3 regions of the Peribacillus sp. BM1 genome follow, and region 2 is predicted to be linked to each of the others. Evidence: predicted binding sites of a transcription regulator. Region 2 holds the regulator's gene; each other region holds the start of a gene.
The links. Region 2 encodes CtsR, which represses protease genes until heat stress. Its sites were predicted from a motif close to ATGGTCAATAAAGGTCAAACA; they were not measured.
Positions count from the first base shown of each region.

Region 1: clpB (ATP-dependent chaperone ClpB) is a predicted target of CtsR. The motif match lies at 1,698-1,718, and genes of this name have one in related genera.
Region 3: AC1MGI_RS15470 (ATP-dependent Clp protease ATP-binding subunit) is a predicted target of CtsR. The motif match lies at 2,187-2,207, and genes of this name have one in related genera.

Region 1 is NZ_CM155259.1:2,264,804-2,269,095, reverse strand. It holds gene clpB (ATP-dependent chaperone ClpB) at 1-1,658, opposite strand, end outside; gene AC1MGI_RS10915 (YjzC family protein) at 1,880-2,059, opposite strand; gene argF (ornithine carbamoyltransferase) at 2,212-3,165, opposite strand; gene AC1MGI_RS10905 (carbamoyl phosphate synthase large subunit) at 3,162-4,292, opposite strand, start outside.
Region 2 is NZ_CM155259.1:1,122,897-1,127,188, reverse strand. It holds gene mcsB (protein-arginine kinase McsB) at 1-680, opposite strand, end outside; gene mcsA (protein-arginine kinase activator protein McsA) at 677-1,234, opposite strand; gene AC1MGI_RS05440 (CtsR family transcriptional regulator) at 1,256-1,717, opposite strand; rRNA gene rrf (5S ribosomal RNA) at 2,195-2,310, opposite strand; rRNA gene AC1MGI_RS05430 (23S ribosomal RNA) at 2,378-4,292, opposite strand, start outside.
Region 3 is NZ_CM155259.1:3,202,176-3,206,467, forward strand. It holds gene AC1MGI_RS15470 (ATP-dependent Clp protease ATP-binding subunit) at 24-2,144, opposite strand; gene AC1MGI_RS15475 (thiol-disulfide oxidoreductase DCC family protein) at 2,439-2,831, opposite strand; gene AC1MGI_RS15480 (SDR family oxidoreductase) at 3,131-3,898, shown strand; gene AC1MGI_RS15485 (hypothetical protein) at 3,918-4,292, shown strand, end outside.

The DNA.
Region 1 (4,292 bases), 1.1 Mb from region 2:
GGAATTCCTGTCCAGCGTGCTACAATCGACGCAATTTCCTCTTCCGTTACTTCTTCACGTAATAGACGGTTGTCTTGTTTATCCTCTTCTAAATTCGCAACAAGATTTTCTAGTTCTTTTTCCTTTTGTGGAATTAATCCATGTCGCAATTCTGCAGCCCGATTTAAATCATATTCATTTTCCGCCTGTTCTAAATCACGGCGAAGCTTTTCCAATTGTTCCCGCTGTTCAGACACATGCTGTAAGGATGATTTCTCCATTTGCCATTGTGCCTTCATTGCGTTTGCCTGATCACGTTGCTCGGATAGTTCTTTTTGCAAAATGGCTAATCTATTTTTGCTCGGTTCATCACTTTCTTTCCGAAGTGCCGCTTCTTCAATTTCAAGCTGCATGACCTTCCGGGTAATTTCATCTAGTTCAGTTGGCATTGAATCGATTTCAGTCCGAATCATGGCACAGGCTTCATCTACTAGATCAATCGCCTTATCAGGTAAAAATCGGTCTGTAATATAGCGATTAGACAATACAGACGCCGCTACAATGGCACGATCATGAATTCTGACACCATGATGGATTTCAAACCGTTCTTTCAATCCTCTAAGAATGGATATCGTATCCTCAACGTCTGGTTCTGATACAAGGACCTGTTGGAACCTTCTTTCAAGAGCCGGGTCTTTTTCAATATACTTTCGGTACTCATCAAGCGTCGTTGCACCAATACAATGCAATTCGCCGCGGGCAAGCATTGGTTTTAACATATTCCCCGCATCAAGAGCACCATCGGTTCTGCCTGCACCTACAATGGTGTGGATTTCATCAATAAATAATAAAATTCCCCCATCGCTTTTTTTGACTTCATTTAGAACTGCTTTTAAGCGCTCTTCAAATTCGCCGCGGAATTTAGCCCCAGCAACCAAAGCACTCATATCGAGCGAGAATATCGTTTTGTCTTTCAATCCTTCTGGCACATCTTTTCGTACAATTCTTTGTGCAAGACCTTCCACTATAGCGGTTTTCCCTACACCCGGTTCCCCGATAAGCACAGGGTTGTTTTTTGTTTTTCTCGAAAGTATTCGAATGACATTTCGGATTTCTGAATCTCTTCCAATAATAGGATCGACTTTCCCAGACCTTACTTCTGCCACAAGATCTCTGCCATATTTCTTTAGTACTTCATATGTGCTTTCAGGATTTTGGCTAGTCACTCTCTGATTCCCCCTAATCTCCTTGATAATATTTAACGCGGTCTGATAGTTTACATTGAATGGTGAAAATAGTTTCTTAATATAAGTTTTGTTCACTTTAAGCATCGCAAGTAGGATGTGTTCTACAGACAAATATTCATCAGAAAAACGTTTCATTTCAGACTCTGCTACTTCCATTATGTTTCGTAGCGATGCTGCTAAATAAACACCTTTTCCTTCTGTACTCCCTGTTACTTGCGGTAGTTTGTTTAGTTCTTCTTCAAGCATTGCTTCAAATGGATTTATCGGCTGATCACTTTCTGAAAGAATTCTCATTAACATGCTTTCATCTTGATCAAACAGAGCCTGTAAAACATGCAGTTCATTCAATTCCTGGTTGTTTCGGGAAAGAGCATAATCCTGACTTGTTATAAAGGCATCCTGCAATTTTTCTGTCATTTTTTCCATATCCATAAGTATCCCTCCAACATTAAGCCAGATGGCATGATCTATACTTTGACCTTCTTTGACCTTTAAATCTATTGTACAATAAAACTCACTAAATTTAAAGAAAGAAGGCTTACATAAGGGCAAAAGTAAAGGGTCAGATCTCGCCTCTACGAACTACAGTATATAGATACTGTATGTAGAGTACGAAATCAGACCCAATTGATGTTCTCTATTTGAATTGATGATTATGGTTTACGTTGATACATCCAAACGCGATTGTGATTCGAATTTTCAGGAAAAGCTTCTCCTGCTTTCAGCTTTACTTTTTTCGGATTATTCACTGTGCTTCCTGTTTCACCTATTTCAACATAAACCCCATTATTCGGCGCTTTTTGTCCAAATTTAAATTGATGATTTTGACCCATGATCATCACTCTCCTTTTGCTGACTGTACTTTTAGTCTTTCCAAAGACGAGTGCGATTATCACTGGTATGTTCGCGAAAATCAGCAATTTTCAGGCGGAGTTTTTAAACAAACATGCTTTTTTCTCACTAGCTTGATTATCATTAATCATTTTTATTGAAGCAAGTCGACCAAAATCGCTTTTTGAGCATGCAGCCTATTTCCTGCTTGATGAAAAACGACAGAATTTGGTCCGTCAATAATTTCAGCTGTTACCTCTTCCTCACGGTGAGCTGGAAGACAATGCATGAAAATATAGTCTTCTTTCGCATGCTTTACTAGCTCTGCATTAATTTGATACTCTTTAAATACTTCTAATCGAACGGCATTCTCTGCTTCTTGTCCCATTGATGTCCAGACATCTGCATAAACGATATCAGCACCTTCTATGGCTTCAGTAGGAGAATCTGTCACGACAATTTCGCATCCCTGTTGCTTAGCCTCTTTTTTCGCGTATTCAATAATTTCCTTATTCGGCTCATATCCAGCTGGACACGCAATGGAAAAGTCAATTCCCGTTTTTGCACAGGCAATCATTAAAGAATGTACGACATTATTCCCATCGCCAATATATGCCATTTTCAGACCTGCAAGCTTCCCTTTCACTTCCTGAATCGTCAATAAATCGGCTAGTGCCTGACATGGGTGGAACATATCTGTTAAGCCATTAATAACAGGAATGGTTGCCGATGCAGCCAACTCTTCAATCTTTTCATGCCCAAATGTTCGAATCATAATTCCGTCAACAAATTGAGATAAGACTTTTGCCGTATCCGCTACCGTTTCTCCACGACCAATCTGGATATCATTGCTGCTTAAAAACAAGCCATGCCCGCCAAGTTGCAGCATGCCAACTTCAAACGACACTCTCGTTCTTGTTGATGATTTTTCAAAAATCATCCCTAACGTTTTTCCTTTTAATGGTGCATACTCTTCATTAGCTGCCCATTTCGACTTAATATCACTAGCTAATTTTAGCAACTCCAAAATTGAGTCAGGAGAAACATCAGCTAGTGTAAGTAAATCCTTTTGCTGAATGATTTTTCCGTTCTTGATTATTGTACTCATACTTGTGTCACTCCCTTTTTATCTAAACTAAGCCAAGTTTGTAGTGAAGCAATTTTTATCTCTTTTTCAGAAAGCGATTGTAAGTATGCAAGGAAAGTTTCTTCTTCTGAAAAAGCGAGGATACGATATTTCGCTGCTAATAATCGCAAATGTTGATCTTCCTCTGATTTTCCATATGACAATACTGCCGCACCGTTTCCTTGTTTAAGCCATGATTCAAAATCACCATCCGCAATAACCATTCCTGCATCAAGCACTCGATTTAACGTTCCCTCACTTAAATGGATCGTAGGGGAAATGAATAAACCGTTTTTATGCACGTCTCTTTGACCATGATAAACTTTCGCTAATGCTTCATTGATTGTATTCGCAATGGCAATACCTTCTCCAGTCGATTTCATTTCTGGTCCAACTTTCGAATCAAGACCACTTAAAGCAAATGTTGAAAAGACTGGGTATTTAATGGCAGAATACGAGAAATCATCTTCTAACCCTGTTTTTCCTAGTAAATTCGACAAAGTATATTTCCCAAGCAATATTTTTGTCGCAACTTGGACAAGTGGAACACCGCTAATTTTACTGATTAAAGGAATCGTTCGACTTGCACGTGGATTTACTTCAAGCACATAAATCTTTTGACCTTGGATAACGAATTGGATATTCATTAATCCTTTATATCCAAGTTCCGCGACAATTTCCTTCGCATATTCGACCATTTTTTCTTTCATTTCATTGGAAATAGTTGTGCTTGGAAAAATAGCTAGGCTGTCTCCAGAATGGACGCCTGCCTTTTCAATATGTTCGGCAACTAAAGGTATATAGACATCACTACCATCGGCAATTAAATCAATCTCAGCTTCTTGACCAGGTATATAAGAGTCAAGAAGTACAGGGTAAACAAGAGATTCGCCATTGTTCAAACGATTATTTAGACTTTTACGATCTTGAATGATTTCCATTCCCTGACCGCCAATTACATAGGAAGGACGTAATAAAACGGGAAAGCCAATCTGTTCAGCTTGCTTCAGTAATTCTTGTGCGTTATTCGCCATCTCACCAGGAACATGAGGAATATCAAGCTTTTGTAGCAACGTATAGAAACGATCACGATCTTCTAATTGGTCGAC
Region 2 (4,292 bases):
TGGTTTGATATCTGAAAAATATTACCTACTGCACTACTGCCCTCCCCATACATTCCTCTGACAACAAGACCTAATTGGTTAATTGCTGGGATAATTTTGTTAATTTGACGAGTCAGGACTAGACCCGGTAGATGCATCATAACTGACGCTCTTAAGCCTGTTCCTACATTTGTTGGACAGCTTGTTAAATAGCCCCTCTCTTCATCGTACGCATAATCAATCTGCTGCTCCACCCAATCATCATATTTATTAGCTACTTCCAAGGCTTCTGTTAACTGCAAACCAGATACCATGCATTGAATCCGGATATGCTCTTCTTCATTCACCATAATACTAATTTCCTCATCTTCAGATAGCAGACAAGCAGCGTACAAGGAATCTTCGGCTAAATTAGGACTGATCAAGTGTTTTTCAACCAATACCTGTCTTTCTAGAGGTTCAAGCTTCTCTAATTCGAAAAGCTCCAAATTTCCCACTACAGTGGCATTTGACTTTTCTAGCTTTTCCTTTACTAACTCCATAATTTCGTTGGCTTCTTCCTTGTTGTATATAGTTGGGAATTTATAATCCCTGAAGTTTCTCGCCAATCTAATTCTGGAGCTTCGAACAATATCTGCATCAGGACCAGCTTCATTCCACCAAGAGCTTTTTGCATTTTGCGCGAAGTGATCTAAAGTCATAGCTGGTTTCCCCTTTCCTCTGCAGCTGCTTCGTCACCTTTTTCAAGTAAACGTATTTGATCTCGCACCAAAGCTGCCTGTTCAAATTCTTCTTGATCAATGAGGGCTTTCAGTTCGCCTTTTAAATCCTGTATTTGTTTTCTAAGATGAATGCTCTCGCCTAATCTTTCTGGTATTTTCCCAACATGTGCAGTATTGCCGCCATGCACTCTTTTTAAAATAGGATCCAAACTATCTTTAAACGCCTCATAACATGTTGCACATCCAAATTTCCCAACATGGACAAATTCTTTAAACGTTAAATGACAATTCTTACACTTTAACTCTTCAACATGTGGAAACGTACTCGTTTTCTTTTGCTGAAGAAATGGTTCTATATTAAGTAAACCGGCCAATAAGTTGTTTATTGAAAATCCGTTTGCACCACTTTGCATAAATAAATCACCTTTTTCTTGTGCACACTTATCGCAAATATGGATTTCTTTCTTTTCACCATTAATAATTTTGGTGAAATGCAAAGCTGCTGGTCTTTGATTACATTCTTGACAAACCATTTTATCACCTCTGCCGGGTCTTTATTTATATTTTAAAGTGGTTAGCATTGCATTTAAAATGCTTGCCCTTAATTCATCACGTACAGGTAAATCGATATAAATCACAGAACGATCAATCACACTAAGCATGATTTTCGCCTCTCTATTAGAAATAATATCCTCATTCACAAGCCGTATAATAATATCTTCAGCTGCCGTTTGAGAAACTCTAGAACCAATTAACAACAGTAGTTGATCTATTAAATCCGCGTGGTCGTGTGTTTGAACCTTCATAATTCTAATGTAACCCCCACCACCGCGCTTACTTTCCACTAAGTAGCCTCGTTCAATGGTAAATCTCGTATTAATTACGTAATTTATTTGAGATGGTACACATTGAAACTTATCAGCTACTTCGCTTCTTTTAATTTCTAAAATGTCTTTCTGACTCATCTCGAGAACTTGTTTTAAATAACCTTCGATAATATCAGATATATTTTTCACTCGCCCTCCCCCATCCTGACTTTGACTATATTTGACTATCATTATACAACGAAAAACCATTTTTGCAACCTAGATGCATTTATTTTTTGATTATATAATCCATTATTTCCATTTGTTATGTATTTTAACTTGAAAATTAATTTTTTTAGTACTCAGTGATTTATTTAACCATAATGAAAGGTTGTACATGATTTTAAATTTTTGTTCGAAAAGAAAACTTTAAACAAATTTATAAAATTCAAACTTAAATCAAGGAGTTAGCCTTCAATACCAAGCAAAGCTTTAATCAATAAAAGTGGTGTGTAAAAAACACAATTCCTATAGTTAGTTTCAGGAAGAATGCTATTTATTGAGTATATATGTGTGAAATCAAAAAACTCAACTATAAATAGCTGAGTTTTTGATTTCGTAGCAACGCCTTAAACGGTTCATTTAAATTAAAAAGAGGCCAGCTATAAATAGCTGGCCTCTCAAATTGCTTGGCAACGTCCTACTCTCACAGGGGGAAACCCCCAACTACCATCGGCGCTAAAGAGCTTAACTTCCGTGTTCGGAATGGGAACGGGTGTGACCTCTTTGCTATCGCCACCAAACAATAAAGGAATATCATTCCTTCAAAACTAGATAATAAGAAGGTTTTTTGCTTTTTTCAAGAACAATAAGGTTAAGTCCTCGATCGATTAGTATCAGTCAGCTCCACATGTCGCCACGCTTCCACCTCTGACCTATCAACCTGATCATCTTTCAGGGATCTTACTAGCTTACGCTATGGGAAATCTCATCTTGAGGGGGGCTTCATGCTTAGATGCTTTCAGCATTTATCCCGTCCGCACGTAGCTACCCAGCGATGCTCTTGGCAGAACAACTGGTACACCAGCGGTGCGTCCATCCCGGTCCTCTCGTACTAAGGACAGCTCCTCTCAAATTTCCTGCGCCCACGACGGATAGGGACCGAACTGTCTCACGACGTTCTGAACCCAGCTCGCGTACCGCTTTAATGGGCGAACAGCCCAACCCTTGGGACCGACTACAGCCCCAGGATGCGATGAGCCGACATCGAGGTGCCAAACCTCCCCGTCGATGTGGACTCTTGGGGGAGATAAGCCTGTTATCCCCGGGGTAGCTTTTATCCGTTGAGCGATGGCCCTTCCATGCGGAACCACCGGATCACTAAGCCCGACTTTCGTCCCTGCTCGACTTGTAGGTCTCGCAGTCAAGCTCCCTTGTGCCTTTACACTCTACGAATGATTTCCAACCATTCTGAGGGAACCTTTGGGCGCCTCCGTTACATTTTAGGAGGCGACCGCCCCAGTCAAACTGCCCGCCTGACACTGTCTCCCGCCCCGATAAGGGGCGCGGGTTAGAATTTCAATACAGCCAGGGTAGTATCCCACCGACGCCTCGACCGAAGCTAGCGCTCCGGCTTCACAGGCTCCTACCTATCCTGTACAAGCTGTACCAAAATTCAATATCAGGCTGCAGTAAAGCTCCACGGGGTCTTTCCGTCCTGTCGCGGGTAACCTGCATCTTCACAGGTACTATAATTTCACCGAGTCTCTCGTTGAGACAGTGCCCAGATCGTTACGCCTTTCGTGCGGGTCGGAACTTACCCGACAAGGAATTTCGCTACCTTAGGACCGTTATAGTTACGGCCGCCGTTTACTGGGGCTTCAATTCAAAGCTTCGCCTTGCGGCTAACCTCTCCTCTTAACCTTCCAGCACCGGGCAGGCGTCAGCCCCTATACTTCGCCTTGCGGCTTCGCAGAGACCTGTGTTTTTGCTAAACAGTCGCCTGGGCCTATTCACTGCGGCTTTTCCGGGCTATTCACCCTAAAAAGCACCCCTTCTCCCGAAGTTACGGGGTCATTTTGCCGAGTTCCTTAACGAGAGTTCTCTCGCACACCTTAGGATTCTCTCCTCGCCTACCTGTGTCGGTTTGCGGTACGGGCACCCTACATCTCACTAGAGGCTTTTCTTGGCAGCGTGGAATCAGGAACTTCGGTACTATATTTCCCTCGCCATCACAGCTCCGCCTTAATGGAAACGGGATTTTCCTCGTTTCCGGCCTAACTGCTTGGACGCGCATATCCAACAGCGCGCTTACCCTATCCTTCTGCGTCCCCCCATCGCTCAAACGATGTATAGGTGGTACAGGAATATCAACCTGTTGTCCATCGCCTACGCTTTTCAGCCTCGGCTTAGGTCCCGACTAACCCTGAGCGGACGAGCCTTCCTCAGGAAACCTTAGGCATTCGGTGGAAGGGATTCTCACCCTTCTTTCGCTACTCATACCGGCATTCTCACTTCTAAGCGCTCCACCAGTCCTTCCGGTCTAGCTTCAACGCCCTTAGAACGCTCTCCTACCACGGATACCATACGGTATCCATCCACAGCTTCGGTGTTACGTTTAGCCCCGGTACATTTTCGGCGCAGAGTCACTCGACCAGTGAGCTATTACGCACTCTTTAAATGATGGCTGCTTCTGAGCCAACATCCTGGTTGTCTAAGCAACTCCACATCCTTTTCCACTTAACGTAAACTTGGGGACCTTAGCTGGTGGTCTGGGCTGTTTCCC
Region 3 (4,292 bases), 2.1 Mb from region 2:
TTTGGGACATCCTCGTTCATTGTTTATTTTGCTACAATTTTCAGTTGATTATCTTCTACTATCGCCTTAAAGTTTCGTATTTCAGGTTGTTCAAAAATTAAGTCTGCAATTCCATCTTCCAATTGTTCTTGAATCATTCTGCGAAGAGGTCGAGCCCCGAAAGCTGGATGATATCCAAGATTAACTAGTTTTTCTTTCGCTTCCTCTGTCACTTCTATTGAAAGATCTTGTTCTGAAATGGTTTCATACAGTTCCTGTAACAGTAAGTCGACAATTTGCAATAGATTATCTTTTTTCAGTACTGCGAATTCAATAATGCTGTCGAAACGGTTTAAGAATTCAGGTTTAAAGAAGCTACCGAGTGATTGAAGGATACTTGCTTCCTCAAGAGCAGTACCAGTTCCAAAGCCCATGACATTTCGTGTTTCACTAACACCCGCGTTACTTGTCATGATTATGACTGTATCTTTAAAGTTAACGGTTCGCCCTTGACTATCCGTTAGGCGTCCATCTTCTAAGATTTGTAAAAACATATGCATCACATCAGGATGAGCTTTTTCAATTTCATCAAGAAGAAGGATGCTATACGGTTTACGACGAACTTTTTCGGTCAATTGTCCAGCCTCTTCATGCCCTACATAACCTGGAGGTGAACCAATTAGTTTTGATACACTATGTTTTTCCATGTATTCGCTCATATCTAATCGAATCATCGCATCTTTAGTGCCAAATAACTCGTATGCTAGTGATTTTGATAATTCGGTTTTTCCAACACCAGTAGGTCCTACAAAAAGGAAGGATCCAATCGGACGTGTTTTTGACTTCAATCCAGCACGGCTTCTTCGGATTGCTTTGGCCACTTTTTTCACAGCTTCTTCCTGACCAATGACTTTCTTCGCTAGTTCTTCTTGCAAATGTAACATTTTCTGCTGTTCATCTTCCTGTAATTTGCCGACAGGAATACCGGTTTTTTGCTCAATAATGGCTTGAATGTCCTCTACTGTGACAATTGGTCTCTCCGGATTTTCACTTTGTAGGAGCTTGTCTAATTTTCCTTCCTCGTCACGTAATTTAGCAGCATGCTCATAATTTTCCTCTTTAAGTGCTTGTTCTTTTTCTTGGAAAATTTCTGCCAAACGGGCTTGAATATGCTTTTGATCCTTTGCTTCTATCTTTAAGTTCAATTTTGAACCTGCTTCATCCATTAAATCGATCGCTTTATCTGGAAGAAAACGGTCTTGAATATAACGATGTGATAGCGTAACCGCTACTTTAAGCGCTTCTTCACTGTATTCAACCTCATGATAGTTTTCATAGTTTGGTTTTAGACCTTGTAAAATCGTTATAGCATCAGCAATACTAGGTTCGTTTACAGTTACAGGTTGAAAACGACGTTCAAGAGCTCCATCTTTCTCGATCTTTCGATATTCAGATAGAGTTGTCGCACCGACAAGTTGAAGTTCTCCGCGTGCTAGAGTTGGTTTTAGTATATTACCAGCATCCATAGAGCCTTCTGCAGAGCCTGCACCGACAAGTTGGTGAATTTCATCAATAAATAAGATGACATTTTTTCTATTCTGTAATTCAGAAATTAGCTGTTTCATGCGCTCTTCGAATTGTCCACGTATTCCAGTGTTGGCTACAAGCGAAGCAACATCAAGCATATACACTTCTTTCGTTCGTAATTTTACCGGAACATCCCCTTCTACAATTTTCAAAGCCAATCCTTCTGCAATCGCCGTTTTACCAACTCCTGGTTCCCCGATCAATACAGGGTTGTTCTTATTCCGGCGGTTTAATATTTCAATAACACGTTTCACTTCTTCTTCCCTACCGATGACTGGATCAATAAGACCAGCTTTTGCTGCATCCGTTAAGTTTCGACCATATTCGTCCAGTAATCCTCCACCTTTATGTTCCGTTTGTTTCTTAGCTTGATGATGACCATCTATATGATTTGCGTGTTGATTGAATGCTTTAAAGAAATCTGGGTTGAACGGAGGCATTTCCCCATTCATCGCTGATAATTTACTTGATTCTTTTTTATAACAAGTGGAGCACAATTTCACATCATGCTGCTGACCATTGACAACCATATGAACTTGAATATTAGCTTGTTTATCTTGACAAATTTCACAGTACATACTGTACTCCTCCTTAAATGTTTCGAATTTCAACTTTGACTATCTTTGACCTTATTATACCTTGACCTTCTTTGACTTTCAAGATTTTTGCTTAAATGAATGATTAGATTTGAAAAAAGAACTCTAAAATATTGAGAATTTCTATCACATTTTCATTTCCGTTTCGATATCATTCTACAGCATCCATTTTCTATTCTAGTGTAAATTTTGCCATAAAAAACTGCCCTCCAATTGTTAGATCACATCTAACAATTGGAGGGCAGTTCACGACTAACCTGGTTTTTCCCCTTCCCCTTAATCTAAAAATCGTTCTCTAATTTCTGGAGACGGAATTACACATTGATCTTTTTTTCCGAACCATTTATATCTATTTTTCGCGATAATCTCATATACCCAATCTCTAAGTGGTACAGGAATAAGAATTAATGGGTAAAGAAATTTCCAGCCCCAGCTTAAGTTTTTGGTGATCTTTAGTGCAGCGGTGGACTTTTCATAAGCTCTATTATGTTCTATAAGGACAAAGCTTTCCATGTTTGAATCAAGTTTGTACTTTTTTAACAGATTTTTTCCTATTTCACTTTGGAGTGATGCGAAATTGTAATGCCCTTTCGGATCACGTTTGACGATGAACTGCACACTTTTATCACAAAAATGACATTCTCCATCAAACAAAACGATACTCTTCATCTTCTCACCTTCTATCGCCGACATACGATTTTGTTTTGGATCTAAGAAGTTTCTTTCATTTATCTATTTTTTAAAATTGTTTGAACTATACTGATGTATATTGAGCTTTCTTATTTTTTAACATTAGCGTTTCACTACTCATATTGCAACATATGTGTTTCTGTCTTTAAGTGCGTAAAGTCATTCACTGACCTCATATTATACAAAAAATTGGCGGGGGCAGATGATTATTTTTACGCACGCGTTGGGGTTTGCTTGTCTATACTATTAAGAAAGGCAAATGGATTGGGGGTTTATAGATGAATCGATTCGATTTAACTGGAAAATCAGCTATTATTACAGGGGGTGGTCGCGGTCTTGGATTACAGATTGCGAGTGCCTTAGCTGAAGCTGGTGCCAATATCGTAATTGCCTCCCGCGACATTACCGCGTGTGAGGTTGCCAAAGAAGAGCTTAGTAGAATGGGTGTCAAAGTGCTTGCTTTTCAATGTGATATTACAAAAAAAGCTGATATCGATCATGTCGTGAGTGAAACTGTTGCAAAATTTGGTTCAATCGATATTTTAGTGAACAATAGCGGTACATCATGGGTATCACCTGTGCTTGATCTTAAAGAACATCAATGGAAAAAAGTAATGGACGTTAACGTTACAGGTACTTTCTTATTTTCACAAGCGGTCGCTGCAGTCATGATCAAGCAGCAATCTGGAAAAATTATTAATATAGCCTCTGTAAACGGATTTGGTGGTACTGCTCCTGAATTATTAGACACTATTGCTTATAACACAAGTAAAGGAGCAGTAATTACCTTTACGAAAGACTTAGGTGTCAAACTTGCAAGACATGGGATTCAAGTAAATGCGATTGCACCGGGTTTCTTTCCAACAAAAATCACACAAAAAATTATTGAACAAACAAATGTTGATATTCTCGGGAACATGCCGGCAGGACGTTTCGGCAATCAAGAAGATTTAAAAGGCGCTGCCATATTCCTCGCCTCAAGTGCATCTGATTATGTGATTGGTCATGTATTGGTTGTCGATGGCGGAATTACAGCACTCGTGTAAACTATATGAAAGGAAGATCATGATGGCTAAAAAACGGGATGCTTATGATGAATTGAAGAAGCATGGAACGAATGCAGAACGAAAGATTAATAAGAAAATTCAAGATTCATTGAATAAAAAAGAAATCATCGAGCTTGCAAGTTTATACTCTAATCAAATTGCTCCGCAAATTAAAAGAAACCAAGACAATATAGAAACATTGTCCATCGCTCTTAATTTTCCTACAAAAAGAGATATTGCCAATATCGCTAAAATGACCGTTCAACTCGAAGAAAAACTCGATAAATTAGACGAAACTTTGACTGCCCTTTTTCAAAAAAACACTCCAATTAACCTGGCAAATCATACAACCTCTACTATTGAAAGAAAAAAACGACTAAAAAAGATGTTACAA